DNA from 3 places in the Paracidovorax wautersii genome. Region 2 is predicted to be linked to each of the others. Evidence: predicted binding sites of a transcription regulator. Region 2 holds the regulator's gene; each other region holds the start of a gene.

Region 1 (5,573 bases), 220 kb from region 2:
GCCATGCCCACGGGCCGGTCCACGCCGTCCTCGCCACGGCGGTGCTGGATCAGCGTGCCCACTTTCACGACCTGCAGCGTCGCGTTGCCGTCGCCCTGGCGCTGCAGCACCTCGCCCTTGCGGAAACGCCGCTCCGTGATGAAGGGCGCCCAGGCTTCGCGCACCGCGTCGTCCTGGCGGCCCAGCAGGCATTGTGGCTGGCAGGCGCAGTCAGGACAGGTTTTGCGGGCCGGCTCGTCGGTATGTGTCATGGAAGAAGGGCCATCGGGTCGGGTGGCTCCGGGCGCTGCAGGCCCCGGGGCTGGGCTGTCGGCGGGGTTGGGTGGAAAATTGCCTTCAGCCCAATAGGAGCAAGCGCAATCAGCTATTGATTCAGGAGTAAAGGCGGGGCGGTCAGGCGTAGGCCAGATCGCCGTGCTTGCCGGACACATGCTGGCCGGCCGACAGCGACATCAGCAGCAGCGCGATGCGCTCATGCATGATCACCGTGTGGGTGTTGCCGCTGTCCACCATGTGCTTGCGCAGGGCGTCGCGCACGGCGCTCTGGCCGGTCACGTCGATGACGATGTCCACCGGCGTGCCGGCACCCAGCAGGTCCAGAAACTGGGTGGTGACCGCCACGCCGTGCTGGCGCGCCAGGGCGATGCCCGGCATGTCCAGATCGAGGTCGGCCACACCGGCCAGCTCGACGAAGGGAGCCTCCAGCAGCTGTTGCAAGAGGGGAGCGCCGGTCTGGCCGGCGCCGATGACAGCGATGCGGAAGGAAGGCATGCAGGGTCTCCAATGGAAACCCACAGTCTGCCGGCGGGGCCGCCGGACCGGCATGACCTACATCAATGTTGGGCTGCAGGGCAGGGTGGCCGCAGCCGTCCCGCGGGCGGTGTGCCCACCGGCTCGCTACGGCCGGGCGCGCGGCTATTCGGCGCGGATCTTCTGCTCGCGGATCACCCGGCCCATGGTGGCGGTGTCCGCCTGGATGCGGTTGGCCAGGCCTTCGGCCGAACTGCCCACCGCCTGCCAGCCCTGCTGGAACAGCTTGGCGCGGATGTCCGGGCTGCGTGCGATCTCCACGATGGCGGCCGACAGGCGGGCCCGCACGGGCGCCGGCATGGAGGCGGGCGCGGCGAAGGCGTTCCAGATCTCCAGGTTCAGATCCTTCACACCTGCTTCAGCCAGGCTGGGCACGCCGGGCGCCAGCGTGCTGCGGCCGGCGGAGGTCACGCCGATCAGGCGCAGCTTGCCCGTGCGCTCCTGGGCCAGCGCCAGCGCCGGCGGCAGCAGGGCCATCTGCAGCTGCCCGCCCAGCATGGCCGTGGCCACCTGTGGGTAGCCGGGGTAGGGCACGTGCACCGGGGCGATGCCCGCGCGGGCCTTGAGCAGCTCGGTGCCCAGGTGGCCGACGGTGCCCACGCCCGGCGTGCCGTAGCTCCAGCGGTCGCCGGCCTGGCGCGCGGCTTCCAGGAAGGCGCGTGCATCGCCGGTGGCGGGCACGCCGCTCTGGCCGACCGGCGCGGTCAGCACCAGCGGCGAGACGCCGATCAGGCTCAGCGGCGCCAGGTCCTTCTGCGGGTCGTACGGCACGGCCGGGTTGATGAGCCGAGCGATGGTCATGTTGCCGTTGATGAACAGGCCGATGGTGTGGCCGTCGGTGGCCTTGGCCACGGCGTCGGCGCCGATGTTGCCGCCCGCGCCCACCTTGTTCTCGACGATCACCGGCTGGCCGATCGCCTGCGCCAGCGGCTCCGAGAACGTGCGCGCGGTGAGGTCGGGCGAGGACCCGGGCGGAAAGCCCACGACGATGCGCAGCGGCTTGGTCGGCCAGCCCGGGGTGGCAGGCGTGGACTGCGCGACAGCGCTGCCCGCGGCTGCGGCACAGAGGGCAGAGAGCGTGATCAGCCGCAGTGCGGCGCGGCGGGTGGACAAGGGCAGGGTGCAGGGCATGGCGATGGACTCCAGGGGCCGGGCGCGGTGCGCGGGGCGTGCTGCCCGTCCGGCCATGAAAAAGGCGCGCGGCCCTGGGGGACCGCGCGCCGGATTATCGCCCCGCCCTGCAGGGCGAGGGGCAGGCGTCAGGCGTACTCGGCCAGCGCCTTCTTCATCTTCTTCATGGCGGCCACCTCGATCTGGCGGATGCGCTCGGCGCTCACGCCGTAGACCGCGGCCAGTTCGTGCAGCGTCATGCCGCCGGAGCCATCGTCGTTCACCTTGAGCCAGCGCTCTTCCACGATGCGGCGGCTGCGGTCGTCCAGGCTCTCCAGGGCCGTGGCAATGCCGTCCGTCGCCAACACGTCGCGCTGGCGGCTTTCGATCATGGCCGTGGGCTCATGGGAGCCGTCCGCCAGGTAGGCGATGGGGCCGAAGGCCTGCTCGCCGTCGTCGGATGGAGAGGGGTCCAGCAGCACGTCGCCGCCCGAGAGGCGGGTTTCCATCTCGATCACTTCCTCGCGCTTGACGTTCAGGTGCGCGGCCACGGCATCGATCTCGTGGTCGGTCAGTGTCTCGCGGTGCGTGCCAGCGTCTGCCGCAGCGGCGTCGGCCTTGAACCCCTGCTTCATCGAGCGCAGGTTGAAGAACAGCTTGCGCTGGCTCTTGGTGGTCGCCACCTTCACCATGCGCCAGTTCTTCAGGATGTACTCGTGGATCTCGGCCTTGATCCAGTGCATGGCGTAGCTCACCAGGCGCACGCCCTGGTCGGGGTCGAAGCGCTTGACGGCTTTCATCAGGCCGACGTTGCCTTCCTGGATCAGGTCGCCGTGCGGCAGGCCATAGCCCAGGTACTGGCGGGCGATGGACACGACCAGGCGCAGGTGCGACATCACCAGCCGGCCGGCAGCGTCCACGTCGTTGTTTTCCTTGAGCTGGCGCGCGTATTTCTGCTCTTCTTCGAGCGTCAGCAGGGGAAGGCGGTTGACGGCCGAGATATAGGCATCCAGATTCCCCAGGGGCGGCACGAGCGCCCAGGGGTTGGCATGCGCCAGGGTCGTCGTCGCGGTTCCAGATTGAACAGTCATTCCAGAAATCCTTTCTTCCAGGCAATCATGTTAGCACTCCGTTAGAGGGAGTGCTAAGGGACGAGTTCCCGCGAATTCGTAGGACGGAGCGGATTCCGGGTTGATGCTAAAAGTGGGCTCTAGCGCTTTTAAATCAAGCACTTGTAGCTATATTTTTGGTAGTGAAAGTGCCTGGTGGCACCTCCCAAAGCCTGCCGCTGCCGCGCTTGGCGAACACAGTGTTGCCCGAACCCCGCCTAATCGCCGCGGGCCCGGACCGGTAGATACGGCTCACTGGCCGAACAAGCGGGCGATGCCTCCGCGCAGGTGGGATTCCATGGCCTGGCGGGCGGCGGGCGCGTCCTGCTGGGCGATGGCTTGCTCGATGTGGGCGTGCTCGCGGCAGACATCGGCCAGGCGCTCGCCCCGGGGTTTGCCGGCAATGCTGCGCACCAGGCCGATGCTGAAGCGCGTCTGCGGGGCGAAGGCGGCAATCGTCATGCCGAAGAACCGGTTGCCGCAGGCCTGCGAGATCGCCTCATGGAAGGCGATGTCTTCCTCCAGCGCTTCCCGGCCGTGGGTCAGCGCCTGCTCGAACCGGTCGCGGCAGGCCCGGATGTGTTCCAGCTGGTCCGCCGTGCGCGCGAGAGCCGCGAGAGCGGCTGCCTCTCCTTCCATGCAGCAGCGGAATTCCAGGAACGCGCGGATGTCCGCGATGTGGTTCAGCGTGCCGAAGAACGGCGCCTCGCGCGTGGGCAGCGTGTCGGCCACGAAGTTGCCCGAGCCCTTGAGTGTCTGCACCAGCCCTTCGTCCCGCAGGCGGGACAGGGCTTGCCGCAGCACTGGCCGGGAGACGCCCAGCCGCTCGGCCAGCGCCGTTTCCGCCGGCATGCGTGCGCGGGGCTCGAAGCCGGGCGTGCCCAGCAGTTGCAGCAGATCGGCATAGACCTTGTCACCCAGCATCAGCGGTTGCTCTTGTCAGAAATTTACAGGGAAAACGACGGAGTGATTGCAATTGACAGCCGGATGACAGAGAAAAGACACTGTTTTCCTACCGAAACACACTGTCGCCTGTTCGCTAAAGATATAAAAAGCTGTAAACAATGTCAACCATCCGATCCCTGCGCACCTACCGGCTGCCGGACCGCCCCAGCCTGATCTGGCTGGAGCTCGCCACCGACGACGGCCTGGTCGGCCTGGGCGAAACCTTTCGCGGCGCGGCCACCGTCGATACCTGCCTGCACGAAGAGCTGGCGCCCTGGCTGCTGGGGCGCGACGCGCGGCATATCGAGGGCATCTCGCGCCATCTGCTCACGCCCTATGTGGGCTACAACAGCTCGGGCGCCGAAGTGCGTGCCGCCAGCGCGGTGGACATCGCCCTGTGGGACCTGGCCGGCCAGCGGCAGGGCGTGCCCATCTACCAAGCGCTGGGCGGCGGTGCGCGGCCCACGATTCCGGTCTACAACACCTGCGCGGGCTACGCGTTCAACACCAACGGCAAGCGCCGCGACATCGGGGCCACCGACCAGTCCGACGGCCCCTACGACGACCAGGTCGCCTTCATGCGCGACGCCGGCACGCTGGCCAAGAGCCTGCTGGCCGAGGGCTACAAGGCCATGAAGATCTGGCCGTTCGACATCTACGCACCCGCCAGCCAGGGCCACCTCATCAGCCTGCCGGACCTGGAAAAGGGCCTGGAGCCGTTCCGCCGGATCCGCGAGGCCGTGGGCAACCAGATCGAGGTGATGTGCGAGCTGCACAGCCTGTTCGGCGGGCACTCGGCGCTGCGCATCTGCCAGGCGCTGGAGGACTACGACGTGTTCTGGGTCGAAGACCCGCTGAACAAGATGGACGATGTGGCCGGCCTGGCCGACCTGCGCCGCCGCACGCGCGTGCAGATCTGCGGCAGCGAGACCCTGGGCGGGCTGCGCCCCTTCCGCGACCTGCTGGCCGGCGACGCGCTCGACGTGGTCATGCTGGACCTGGCCTGGTGCGGCGGCTTCACCGAGGGCCGCAAGATCGCCGCCCTGGCGCAGGCCTACAACCGGCCGCTGGCACCGCACGACTGCACGGGCCCCGTCACGCTGATGGCCGGGCTGCACATGGCGCTGCATGCGCCCACCGCGATCTACCAGGAGGTGGTGCGCGCCACGCTGGCCACCTGGTACCGCGACATCGTCACGCAACTGCCCGTGATCGAAGGCGGCGAGGCCCAGCCTCCCGTCGCTGCCGGGCTGGGCACGAAGCTGCAGGACAGCTTCAAGCAGCAGCCCGGGCTCATCGTGCGCGAGACCCGCTGAGTGACTCCCTTCATCCCCTCTACAGAAACGTCTTCCATGCAGATCAAGATCGTCGGACTCCACGCCCCCAACGCACCGCGCCTGCAGGCGCTGCTGGGGGCGGGCCATGAGGTGCAAGGCCTCGACCGATTTCCCGAGACAGGGGACATCGCGGCGGATGTGGTCATCAGCAACAGCATAACGGCCGACGAGGCCGCACGCCTGCGCTGCCGCCTGGTGCATGTGCCAGGCGCCGGCGCGGAGCAGATCGCGCTGGCGGCGCTACCCGCAGGCACCCCGGTGT
Region 2 (5,573 bases):
ACGGGAATGAACACCCCCTCCAATACTGGTTCCCGAGCTAGAAGCTGAGAATACGCTTCTATGGGCGGCCTCGACGAACTTGGAATACCAAGCCTTCCTGCGAAGAACAAGAATGGCGATTGCAATCATCACTGGCGTGTTGCGCGAACTCAGGTCCGACGGGCATGAGCCGTCGGGGCATATCGGCTTGACGCATTTTTTATCTTGCGCTCAAAAAGGGGCCCGCTGCGCAACATTAGCGTGCTAGGCGGATTCATGGCGCTGTGCTGCATTCTCAATGTGGTGGCGGTCTTCGGAGTTTTTCGTACCCAAGGCAATGAGCCACTGCCGCATTACGCTGCTTTTCAGGGAATTCCGCCGACTGATAAGAGATCCTCTTCGGTATCCACATCCTGCACGTAGGCAGGATCGCGCATCTCGAGGAACTGCACCCGGTTCCGATTCTTTAATAACCATCCGCGAATACCCTCATCGGGACGATCAGACTCTGCTATGGCTTTCACGGCCTCCCACGACAGCAAGATTGGATGGCCCCGCACGCCGACATGCGTCGGAACGGCCGCATGAACGTCTCTGGCGAGAGCTAGCCAAGCACTGGTCAGTCGCTGGATATGCGATGACATCAGGGAGGGGAGGTCTCCGAGCAGCACCAACATGTCATGGCCTGCGTGGACTTGATAGTGATCTTGGATCGCCGCCATCTGGGAGGTGACCACATCAGTGGATCCTGTTTCATTGAGCACTAATCGGGCTTTGCAGTGGGCAACCAATGGCTCTAGCTGCGCCCGGTAGGGACCGATAACCACCGAGATCTCGCCGACGCCAGCACCTCTCAAAGATGCAACTTGGCGCTCAAGAATGGCTTGTCCTTGAACGCGAAACGCCGCCTTCGGCACATGGCCCATACGGCTTCCATGTCCAGCCGCAAGAATGCTGGCTGCAAACCTTGCTTGCCCTTCTGGTCGATCGTCCATGCAACAGCATCTCCTTGAATACCCATCCTAAGTCGACTTTTTTACCGCAACCCGTACACCACTGACGGCGGCTGGGAAAAGGCCACTTGTTGTCGCTCCGTGGAAAACTTCACGCACCGGGTTTCCTGGTGAGGGCCTCCCGGGCGTAGCCCCAGGGTTTGCCGTCCGCGTGCTTTCCATATCCCGTGTCAGCAGTCGCGTTGACCTTCGAAGTGTCTCAGCGCAAAAGCAAGCAACGCTAGTGTCGCGCTAAGCAACATTTCCCCCAGTACGAGCTAAGGGCTCCCGTCCCGAGAACGGCTGGGCAGGTGCTTGAGAACGCGCTCGAGGTCGTCGAACTCCAAGGGCTTAACCAGATGGGCATAGAAACCGGCCTGCTCTGACCGCAGGCGGTCGTCGTCTTGCCCCCAACCAGTGAGTGCAATTAGAGAGATTCCGTTGCCCCAGTCGAATTCGCGTATGCGACGGCAGGCTTGGTGACCGTTCATGCTGGGCATGCCGATGTCCATAAAGACCACTTCCGGGCGAATCTCTTGGGCAACTTCCACGGCCTCGGCACCGCTGTATGCGGCGCGCGCTTCATGGCCCTCCATCGTCAACAAAGTGACCAGCGAACGGGCCACATCCTTGTTATCGTCGACAACCAAAATCCTGCGAGGAGGTGCAGGCGCTTGTGCGGCCTGGCAGGCCGGAAGCTGCACAACGAACCCACCCCCTCTCCCACTGCCTTCGCTACGTGCTTGCACGCTTCCGCCGTGCTGCCAACAAGAGTGCGGCCTTGCCCGCAGCGTTGCCGTCGGACAAGCAGTCCAAGCTCGACAAGATGTCGGGCGCCAGGGACTTCGACAAGACTTTCATCGACGAAGTAGGAGTCGACGCCCACAAGACCGACATCTCGCTTTTCGAGAAGGCCAGCAAGGACGCTGACGATGCCGATCTGAAGGCTTTTGCGACCAAGACCCTGCCTACCTTGCAAGCGCATCGCGAGCATGCCGATGGTTTGAAGAAGGGCCGCAAATAGCACCCGTGATTAAGCGGGATCGATCCGGAAGATTGCTGACTGTCCAGTAGTTTGGAACGTACTGAGCAGACTGCCGTTGCAGCGGGCAAAAGCGCCACGACAAGGCACACACTGTCGGCAAACTGAACGGCAACTTTCAGCAGCTTCCGGCAACAGCACGGAAATCCGCCAAATCGTTGTCACCATTGAATAAGTGGTAGGGCGTGAGGGACTTGAACCCGCGACCAAAGGATTATGAGTCCTCTGCTCTAACCAACTGAGCTAACGCCCCATGCGCCAACGCCTTCAGCGGCAGGGGCAGCCGGCCTATTGTAAGTGCTTACCTGCGGTGGCTCAGCGCATTGCTGACCAGCTTGGACGTGATGTCTACGATCTGGATCATCCGGTCATAAGGCATGCGTGTGGGACCGATGACGCCGAGGGTTCCGACGATCTGGCCATCCACTTCGTAAGGCGCGCTCACCACCGACAGTTCCTCAAACGGAACCACCTGGCTTTCGCCACCGATGAAGATGCGCACGCCCTCGGCCTGGCTCGCTACGTCAAGCAGTCGCAGGATTTGGGTCTTTTGCTCGAAGAGGTCGAAGGCCCTGCGCAGGTTGCCCATGTCACTGGAGAAGTCACTGACCGCCAGCAGGTTGCGCTCGCCGGAGAACACCACCTCATCCTGCGACTGCGACATGGCTTCCGTTCCGGCATTCACCGCTGCCTGCATCAGCGTGGCGATCTCGCCGCGCAGCTTGTCCACCTCGGACTTGAGACGCTCGCGCACCTGTTCCATGGTCAGGCCCGAGTAGTGCGCATTGAGGAAATTGGCGGTTTCCACCAGTTGGGACTGGGAATAGTCCAGTTCGGTGAAGATCACCCGGTTTTGCACGTCGCCTTCAGGCGAGACGATGATGACCAGAAAGCGCCGCTCCGAAAGCCTCAGGAACTCGATGTGGCGAAACATCGAAGCCCGGCGCGGCGCCACGACCACCCCGACGAACTGCGACAGGTTGGAAAGCAAATGCGCAGCATTGGCAATGACCTTCTGCGGCTGTTCAGGCACCAACTGCGGCGCCATCAGTTGCTCGCGCTGCACGGTGAGCATGGTGTCGACGAACAGCCGGTAGCCCTTAGCGGTGGGAATACGCCCCGCCGAGGTGTGGGGGCTTGCAATCAGCCCCAGGCCTTCCAGGTCTGCCATCACGTTGCGGATGGTGGCGGGCGAGAGATCCAGCCCCGATGCCTGCGACAGCGTTCGCGAACCCACGGGCTGACCGTCCGCGATGTAGCGCTCCACGAGCGCTTTCAACAACAACTTGGAACGGTCATCAAGCATTGACTCATTTTAATGATGTAATTTCTGAATGAACCCTAAATTCCGGCGCGTTGCGCTCATCGGCAAGTACCAGACGTCGACGTCTGGCGCGGCTTCCGGCAGTTCAAGGCAGACGATCGAGGACATTGCCCGCTTTCTTGCCGGCCGGGGCTGCGCGGTCACATTGGAAGCAGAGACCGCAGCGAATACCGGAGTGACAGGCTATGAGGTGCTGGACGTCGAAGGCATAGGCACGCAGTGCGACTTGGGCCTGGTCGTCGGAGGGGATGGCACCATGCTCGGCATCGGCCGGCAACTGGCCAGCTACCGCACCCCGCTGATCGGCATCAACCAGGGGCGCCTGGGTTTCATCACCGACATTCCGCTGGAAGGTTATGAGGCCGTGCTCACGCCGATGCTCGACGGTGATTACGAAGAAGACGTGCGCCCCCTGATGCGCGCCCGCGTGATGCGGGGCGCAGAGTGCGTCTTCGAAGCGCTGGCCCTGAACGACGTGGTGGTAAACCGGGGTTCGACCTCGGGCATGGTGGAGCTGCGCGTGGAGGTCGGCGGGCAGTTCGTGTCCAACCAGCGCGCGGACGGCCTCATCATCGCGTCTCCCACGGGTTCCACGGCCTACTCGCTGTCTGCCGGCGGCCCCATGCTGCACCCTTCCATTCCCGGCTGGGTGCTGGTGCCGATCGCGCCGCACACCCTGTCCAACCGGCCCATCGTGCTGTCCGACGCCACCGAGGTTGCGGTGGAGGTGGTGGGCGGGCGCGACATCAGCGCGAATTTCGACATGCAGTCGCTCGCCTCGCTGCAGCATGGCGACCGCATCCTGGTGCAGCGCTCGGAGCACTGCGTGCACTTCCTGCATCCGCGGGGCTGGAACTACTTCGCCACCCTGCGCAAGAAGCTGCGCTGGAACGAAGGGGGCTCCTGACATGGCGCTCAAGCGGATCGCGCTGCGCGACTTCGTGATCGTCGAGGCGCTCGACCTGGACCTGCACACCGGCTTCACCGTGCTCACCGGCGAAACCGGTGCGGGCAAATCCATCCTGATCGACGCGCTGCAGATGCTGCTGGGCGCCCGCGCCGATACCGGCGTGATCCGGGAAGGTGCGCAGCGCACCGACATCTGTGCCGAGTTCGACGGTCCGGCCGCCCTGTCGGTCTGGCTGGACGAAGCCGGCATTCCGCAGGAAGACACCTTGCTGCTTCGCCGCACGATCGATGTGCAGGGCAAGAGCCGGGCGTGGGTGAACGGCATTCCGGCCACGGCCGCGCAGATGCGCGCCATCGGCGACCACCTGCTGGACATCCATGGCCAGCACGCCTGGCAGAGCCTGACCCGGCCCGAGGCGGTACGCGGCCTGCTCGACGCCTACGCCGGCGCGCAGACCCAGTCCCTGGCGGTGCTGTGGAGCGCGTGGCGCGATGCACAGCGCGCGCTGGCCCAGGCCCGCGCCGCGCAGGACACGCTGCAGCAGGAGCGCGAGCGCCTGCAGTGGCAGGTGGGCGAGGTCGACAAGCTGTCCCCCCGGGCGGACGAGTGGGACGAACTCAACGCCCAGCACACGCGGCTGTCGAACGCGCAGACGCTGCTCGACAGCGCCCAGGGCGCGCTCAGCGCCCTGGAAGACGACGACAGCGGCGCCCTGGGCCGCCTGGCGCAGGCGCAGGACCTGCTGCAGGACCATGAGCACATGGACGAGGCGCTGCAGGCGATGAGGGAAGTGCTCACGTCCTGCATCGCCCAGGCCGGCGACGTAGCCCATTCGCTGCAGGGCTACCTGCGGCATACCGACCTGGACCCGGAACGGCTTCAGGCTCTGGATGAGCGGCTGTCGCAATGGATGTCGCTGGCGCGCCGCTACAAGCGCACCCCGGCCGAGCTGCCGGGCTTGCTCGAAGGCTGGAAGGCCGAACTGCGCCAGCTCGACTCCGCGGCCGACCTGGCGGCGCTGGAAGCGCAGGAGCGCACGACGGCGGCTGTCTACCAGAAGGCTGCACGGGCCCTGTCGCAGCAGCGCACGCAGGCCGCCCCGCGCCTGGCGCAGGCCATCACCCAGGCGATGCAGGGCCTGGGCATGACCGGGGGCCGCTTCGCGGTGTCCGTGGAGCCCGCCACCGAGCCCGGACCGCAAGGCATCGATGCCATCAGCTTCCTGGTCAGCAGCCACCCCGGCATGACGCCCAAGCCCATCGGCAAGGTGGCCTCCGGCGGCGAGCTGTCGCGCATCTCGCTGGCCATTTCCGTGACCACCAGCGA
Region 3 (5,573 bases), 2.1 Mb from region 2:
GCCTACGACCTGCCCATCGATGCCTTCTCGCCCGTGTACACCGGGCGGCCCGCGGTGAGCGCCGTGCCGGTGGCGGGCAACCAACAGCGGCAGACGGGCCTGTACGTGCAGGACCAGATGAAATGGGACCGTTGGATCTTCATTGCCGGCCTGCGCCACGACCGCGTGACCAGCGCCGTGGACGGCACGCCCGACGAACGCTCCAGCGACACGACCAAGCGCCTGGGCGTGATGTACCAGCTGGCGGGGGGCTGGACGCCGTACCTCAGCTATGCGGAGTCGTTCACGCCCGTCAGCGGCACCAGCCCCGTATCCGGTGCCCGGTTCAAGCCGCTCGAAGGTGAGCAGATTGAGGCCGGACTGAAGTACATGCCCGAGGGCAGCGCGACCACCTTCACGGCGTCGGTCTACCAGCTGAAGGAAAAGAACCAGCTGATCGCCGACCCTGTCAATCCTGGCAACCGGCTGCAGGCGGGCGAAACCAAGAACAAGGGCGTGGAGCTGGAACTGAAGACCCGCCTGTCGACGGTGTTCGACCTGATTGCGCACTACAACTACACCGACGTGGACAAAACGCTGGAAGGCCTGCCGCGCAACCAAGCGGCGGTGTGGGGTCTGTACCGCTTCTCGCTGGGTGGCGTCACCGGCTTCTCGGTGGGTGCGGGCGCCCGCTATCTCTCCGCTTTCCGGGACGGTACCGGCCCGCGCGTGCCGTCTTCCGTGGTGGGCGATGCGTTGTTCGCCTATGACAGCCAGCACTGGCGCTATGCGCTCAACATCAACAACGTGGCGGACAAGAAGTATGTGAGCACCTGCCTGGCCCGCGGCGACTGCTGGTGGGCGGAGCGGCGCAAAGCCGTGCTGACCGCCACCTACCGGTTCTGAGCGCAAGCACCGGTCGCGCCCGGTGCCGGCGGCGCCCGGCCCGGGCGGGCGGGGCATCCGGTTCGGAGCGTCCTCCGTTGCCGGGATCTGACCATAAGAAAAGCCCCGCAGGCCTTGCGACCTGCGGGGCTTTTTTGTGGATGCGTGGCAGGCAGGGCCGAAGCCCTTGCCTGCGGCAGCAGCCGGGCGGGCTGCGATTACATGCCCATGCCGCCCATGCCACCCATGCCGCCCATGTCGGGCATGCCACCGGCGGGAGCGTCGTCCTTCGGTGCTTCGGCGACCATGGCTTCGGTCGTCAGCAGCAGCGAGGCCACGGAAGCGGCGTTCTGCAGGGCCGTGCGGGTCACCTTCGTCGGGTCCAGAATGCCCAGTTCGAGCATGTCGCCGTAGGTGTCGTTGGCGGCGTTGAAGCCGAAGTTGCCGGAGCCTTCCAGCACCTTGTTGACCACCACCGAGGGCTCGCCACCGGCGTTGTAGACGATCTCGCGCAGGGGCGCTTCGACAGCCTTCAGCACCAGCTTGATGCCGGCTTCCTGGTCGACGTTGTCACCCTTGACCTTGTCGCCCACGGCTTGCTTGGCGCGCAGCAGGGCCACGCCGCCACCGGCCACGATGCCTTCTTCCACTGCAGCGCGGGTCGCGTGCAGGGCGTCTTCCACGCGGGCCTTCTTTTCCTTCATCTCGACTTCGGTGGCTGCGCCGACCTTGATCACGGCCACGCCGCCGGCCAGCTTGGCCACGCGCTCTTGCAGCTTCTCGCGGTCGTAGTCGCTGGTGGCTTCTTCGATCTGGATGCGGATCTGCTTGACGCGGGCTTCGATGTCACCCGCAGCGCCGGCGCCGTCGATGATGATCGTGTTTTCCTTGCCCACTTCGATGGTCTTGGCTTGGCCCAGGTCGGCCAACGTGACCTTCTCGAGCGTCAGGCCCACTTCTTCTGCGATGACCTTGCCGCCCGTCAGGATGGCGATGTCTTCCAGCATGGCCTTGCGGCGGTCGCCGAAGCCAGGCGCCTTGACGGCCACGACCTTCAGGATGCCGCGGATCGTGTTCACCACCAGGGTCGCCAGGGCTTCGCCTTCGACTTCTTCGGCAATGATCAGCAGGGGACGACCGGCCTTGGCGACTTGCTCCAGCGTGGGCAGCAGGTCACGGATGTTGCTGATCTTCTTGTCGAACAGCAGCACGAAGGGGTTGTCCAGAATCGCGGCTTGCTTTTCGGGGTTGTTGATGAAGTAGGGCGACAGGTAGCCGCGGTCGAACTGCATGCCTTCCACGACATCCAGCTCGTTGTCCAGGCTCTTGCCGTCTTCCACGGTGATCACGCCTTCCTTGCCGACCTTGTCCATCGCGTCGGCAATGATCTTGCCCACGGACTCGTCGGAGTTGGCGGAGATCGAACCCACTTGGGCGATTTCCTTGGAGGTCGTCGTGGCCTTGGAAGCCTTCTTCAGCTCTTCGACCAGGGCCACCACCGCCTTGTCGATGCCGCGCTTCAGGTCCATCGGGTTCAGGCCGGCGGCCACGTACTTGGAGCCTTCCCGCACGATGGCCTGGGCCAGCACGGTAGCGGTCGTGGTGCCGTCACCAGCGATGTCGTTGGTCTTGGAGGCCACTTCCTTCACGAGCTGGGCGCCCATGTTCTGCAGCTTGTCCTTGAGTTCGATTTCCTTGGCCACGGACACGCCGTCCTTGGTCACGGTGGGGGCGCCGAACGAGCGCTCCAGCACCACGTTGCGGCCCTTGGGGCCCAGGGTGACCTTGACCGCGTTGGCCAGAACGTTCACGCCTTCAACCATGCGTGCGCGGGCTTCGCCGCCGAAAACTACGTCTTTTGCTGCCATGATTGGCTCCTACAAAATGGGGTTCAAATTGGCCGCTAGCGCTTATGTATCAAGCGCATGCAGCTATGGAAATTAGAGTGTTCGATGGGGAGAAGAAATTACTTCTCGACCACGGCGAACAGGTCGTCTTCCTTCATCACCAGCAGCTCGTCGCCATGGACCTTGACGGTCTGGCCCGAGTACTTGCCGAACAGAACGCGGTCACCGACCTTCACGTTCAGGGCGACGACTTCGCCCTTGTCGTTCTTCTTGCCGGGGCCGACGGCCAGCACTTCACCTTGATCGGGCTTTTCGGCAGCGTTGTCGGGGATCACGATGCCGGAAGCGGTCGTGGTTTCGCTTTCAATACGCTTGACGATCACGCGATCGTGCAGAGGGCGAAGGTTCATTGCATCTCTCCTGGGTCAAAAAGGACTGGGATATCAACACGGCGCCCGCTGGGTGCGAGCGCTTGCGAAAGTCAGCAGGCGGGCGCTGTTAGCACTCTCCTGCATCGAGTGCTAATGATACGGGCATTCGTGACGGTTTCAAGTCCACCTGGCTGCAGACGCGCGATTTGCGGGGGCACAGCCCGGCACCCGGGCTGTCCGAACCCCTGTCCGCACTATGGCGTCAGGTGATCGATGACCAGTTCGACCGGGGCGGATGCGGAACCTGCCGGCTGGGCGGTGCTGGTGGGCTGTCCGGTCGTGCGCGATGCCGAGCCGGAACGCGACACCCAGGCCTGAACGGTCACGGACCGGAAGCGGGACAGGCGCAGCTCGGGCGACATGGCATGGCGATCATCCAGCGTGAACGCAACGGGAAAGCTGCCCGCGTCCAGCTTGAGCACGGCGACGGGCGTGCGCCCCGCTTCCTCCGCGCGGGCTGCGATGAACAGCGTGTCCCCTTCGCGCACCTGCGCGGCCATCGCCGGACCGAGGCGAACCGTGCCGTGCACGGAGGACAGAAGCGGCGCGGATGCGCCGGCGGTGCCCTGGGCGCTGCCGTCGCCGCCTTCGGTCACGGGGGCTGCGCCCGACAGGCCGTCCAGCCTCTGCAGGTCGTTCTGCACCCGCAGAGCCATGTCGGTGCCTGGTTCCAGCTGGGCCAGCAGCTGCTGCCAGTGTTGCCGGGCCGCCGCCGCATCGCCCCTGCGCACCGCGGCCGAGCCGGCCAGCGCCAGCGCCTTGGGCTGCAAGGGGTCGAGGCGCAGCGCGTCGGCGAGCGCCTGCTCCACGGGCCCGTCCATCTGCCCGTCCCGGGAGGACGCCAGGGCATCGGCCAGGTCCGCATGCAGCTTGGCCTGCAGGCCGGCCGGGAAGGTTCCGCGCTGCGCCGCGGCGATGGCCTGGCGGTAGGCATCGGCGGCCTTCTGGAATTGTTCCTGCACCTCGTACGACCGGGCAAGAACGATCCAGCCCTCCACGTCGTCCGGGGCCTGCGCCAGCCGCGAGGCCAGCCCGCTGACCATGGTGTCGACATCGACCCCGCTGGTGGCGTGGCTCTGCGGCTCCGCGGCTGCCACCGTCGCGGCGGCCTGCGGATCGCCCACCTTCAGGTACAGCGCCAGCGCGGCCACGGGCAGCGCCAGGGCCAGCAGGCCGGCGAGGCTGCGGCGCAGCCACACGCGCTCGGGCAGGGCCGGGGCGCGGGCGGCCTTGGCGGCGGCACCTGCCGCCAGGGCATCCGTATCGTCCAGCAGCCGGCGTTGCAGTTCTTCCAGCGCCTGTGCCCGGTCGGCGGGTCCCATCGTCTGGTGCGCCCATTCACGCTCCAGCTCTTCGCGCTGGGCCTGGTACACGCGGCGCAGCTGCGCGGCGGCCCGGTCTTCGTCTTCGGCAGGCGCCTTGTCGGGCTCCCGCATCAGCGGCCAGATCAGGACGGCCATCGCCAGCAGCAGCAAGACCAGGGCGCTTGCCCACAGGGGCCAGATTGCACTCACGGGTTCGACTCCTCATCCAGCAGCTGGCGCGCCCGGGCGCGCTGTGCTTCGGTCAATGGGCGGGGGTAGCCGCGGACGGCGCGCCGGCGCAGGATGGTCGCGAGCCCGAACAGGCCCAGGACTGCCAGGGCGAACGGGCCGATCCACAGCAGCCAGGTCGACGCCTGGAACGGCGGCGAGTAGTGCACGAAGGCGCCGTAGCGCTGTTCGAAGAAGTCGACGATCTGCTCGTCCGACTGCCCGGCCTGCAACTGGGTGCGGATCACGCGGCGCATGTCGGCGGCCAAGGGGGCGTTCGATTCTGCGACGGTCTGGTTCTGGCAGACCACGCAGCGCAGCTGGCTGGCCAGGCGCGCCTCCCGGGCCTCCAGTGCGGGGTCGGACCCCGAAGCATGGGCCGCGCCGAGCAGCAGGGCACTCAAAGCGAAGGCGAGGTGACCGTGTTTCATCGCAAGGCCTTCACCACCGGCATGAGCTTGGTTTCCCACACCTCGTTGTTGACCGGCCCCAGGTGCCGGTAGCGCACCCGGCCGGCTGCATCGATCACGAAGGTCTCGGGCACGCCGTTCACGCCCAGGTCCATCCCCACGCGGCCATCGGCGTCCACGGCCGAGCTGCGGTAGGGGTTGCCGAAGCGCGCCAGCAGCGCCAGGGCAGGGGCCTGCTGGTCCTTGTAGTTGAGTCCGTACAGGGGTACGCGGTCCCGCGCCGCCAGCACATTGAGCGCAGGCAGCTCTTCCTGGCACGGGCCGCACCACGACGCCCAGACATTCAGCATCCAGACCTGTCCGCGCAGCTGCGTGCTGTCGAAGCGGCGCCCGGGCTCCTGCAGCAAGGGGCTGTCGATCTGCGGCAGCGGCTGGTCGATCAGCGCCGAAGGCAAGGCACGCGGGTCGTGCTGCAGGCCCAGCACCAGC

What was found. Region 2 encodes HrcA, which represses chaperone genes, less so after heat shock. Its sites were predicted from a motif close to TTAGCACTCNNNNNNNNNGAGTGCTAA; they were not measured.
Region 1: the regulator HrcA is predicted to act here: its motif matches at 3,042-3,068, upstream of rpoH (RNA polymerase sigma factor RpoH).
Region 3: the regulator HrcA is predicted to act here: its motif matches at 3,210-3,236, upstream of QE399_RS10475 (co-chaperone GroES).

The regions. Positions count from the first base shown of each region.
Region 1 covers NZ_JAVIZX010000001.1:405,997-411,569, reverse strand. Annotated here, with positions in the region: gene QE399_RS01915 (Crp/Fnr family transcriptional regulator) at 1-251, opposite strand, end outside; gene QE399_RS01910 (Gfo/Idh/MocA family oxidoreductase) at 394-771, opposite strand; gene QE399_RS01905 (Bug family tripartite tricarboxylate transporter substrate binding protein) at 916-1,941, opposite strand; gene rpoH (RNA polymerase sigma factor RpoH) at 2,070-3,011, opposite strand; gene QE399_RS01895 (FadR/GntR family transcriptional regulator) at 3,282-3,953, opposite strand; gene QE399_RS01890 (mandelate racemase/muconate lactonizing enzyme family protein) at 4,094-5,290, shown strand; gene QE399_RS01885 (2-hydroxyacid dehydrogenase) at 5,327-5,573, shown strand, end outside.
Region 2 covers NZ_JAVIZX010000001.1:181,824-187,396, forward strand. Annotated here, with positions in the region: gene QE399_RS00840 (nucleotidyltransferase family protein) at 345-974, opposite strand; gene QE399_RS00845 (response regulator) at 1,250-1,621, opposite strand; gene QE399_RS00850 (DUF4142 domain-containing protein) at 1,711-1,995, shown strand; tRNA gene QE399_RS00855 (tRNA-Ile) at 2,190-2,266, opposite strand; gene hrcA (heat-inducible transcriptional repressor HrcA) at 2,315-3,319, opposite strand; gene QE399_RS00865 (NAD kinase) at 3,348-4,244, shown strand; gene recN (DNA repair protein RecN) at 4,246-5,573, shown strand, end outside.
Region 3 covers NZ_JAVIZX010000001.1:2,317,167-2,322,739, forward strand. Annotated here, with positions in the region: gene QE399_RS10465 (TonB-dependent siderophore receptor) at 1-885, shown strand, start outside; gene groL (chaperonin GroEL) at 1,083-2,732, opposite strand; gene QE399_RS10475 (co-chaperone GroES) at 2,831-3,121, opposite strand; gene ccmI (c-type cytochrome biogenesis protein CcmI) at 3,337-4,656, opposite strand; gene QE399_RS10485 (cytochrome c-type biogenesis protein) at 4,653-5,105, opposite strand; gene QE399_RS10490 (DsbE family thiol:disulfide interchange protein) at 5,102-5,573, opposite strand, start outside.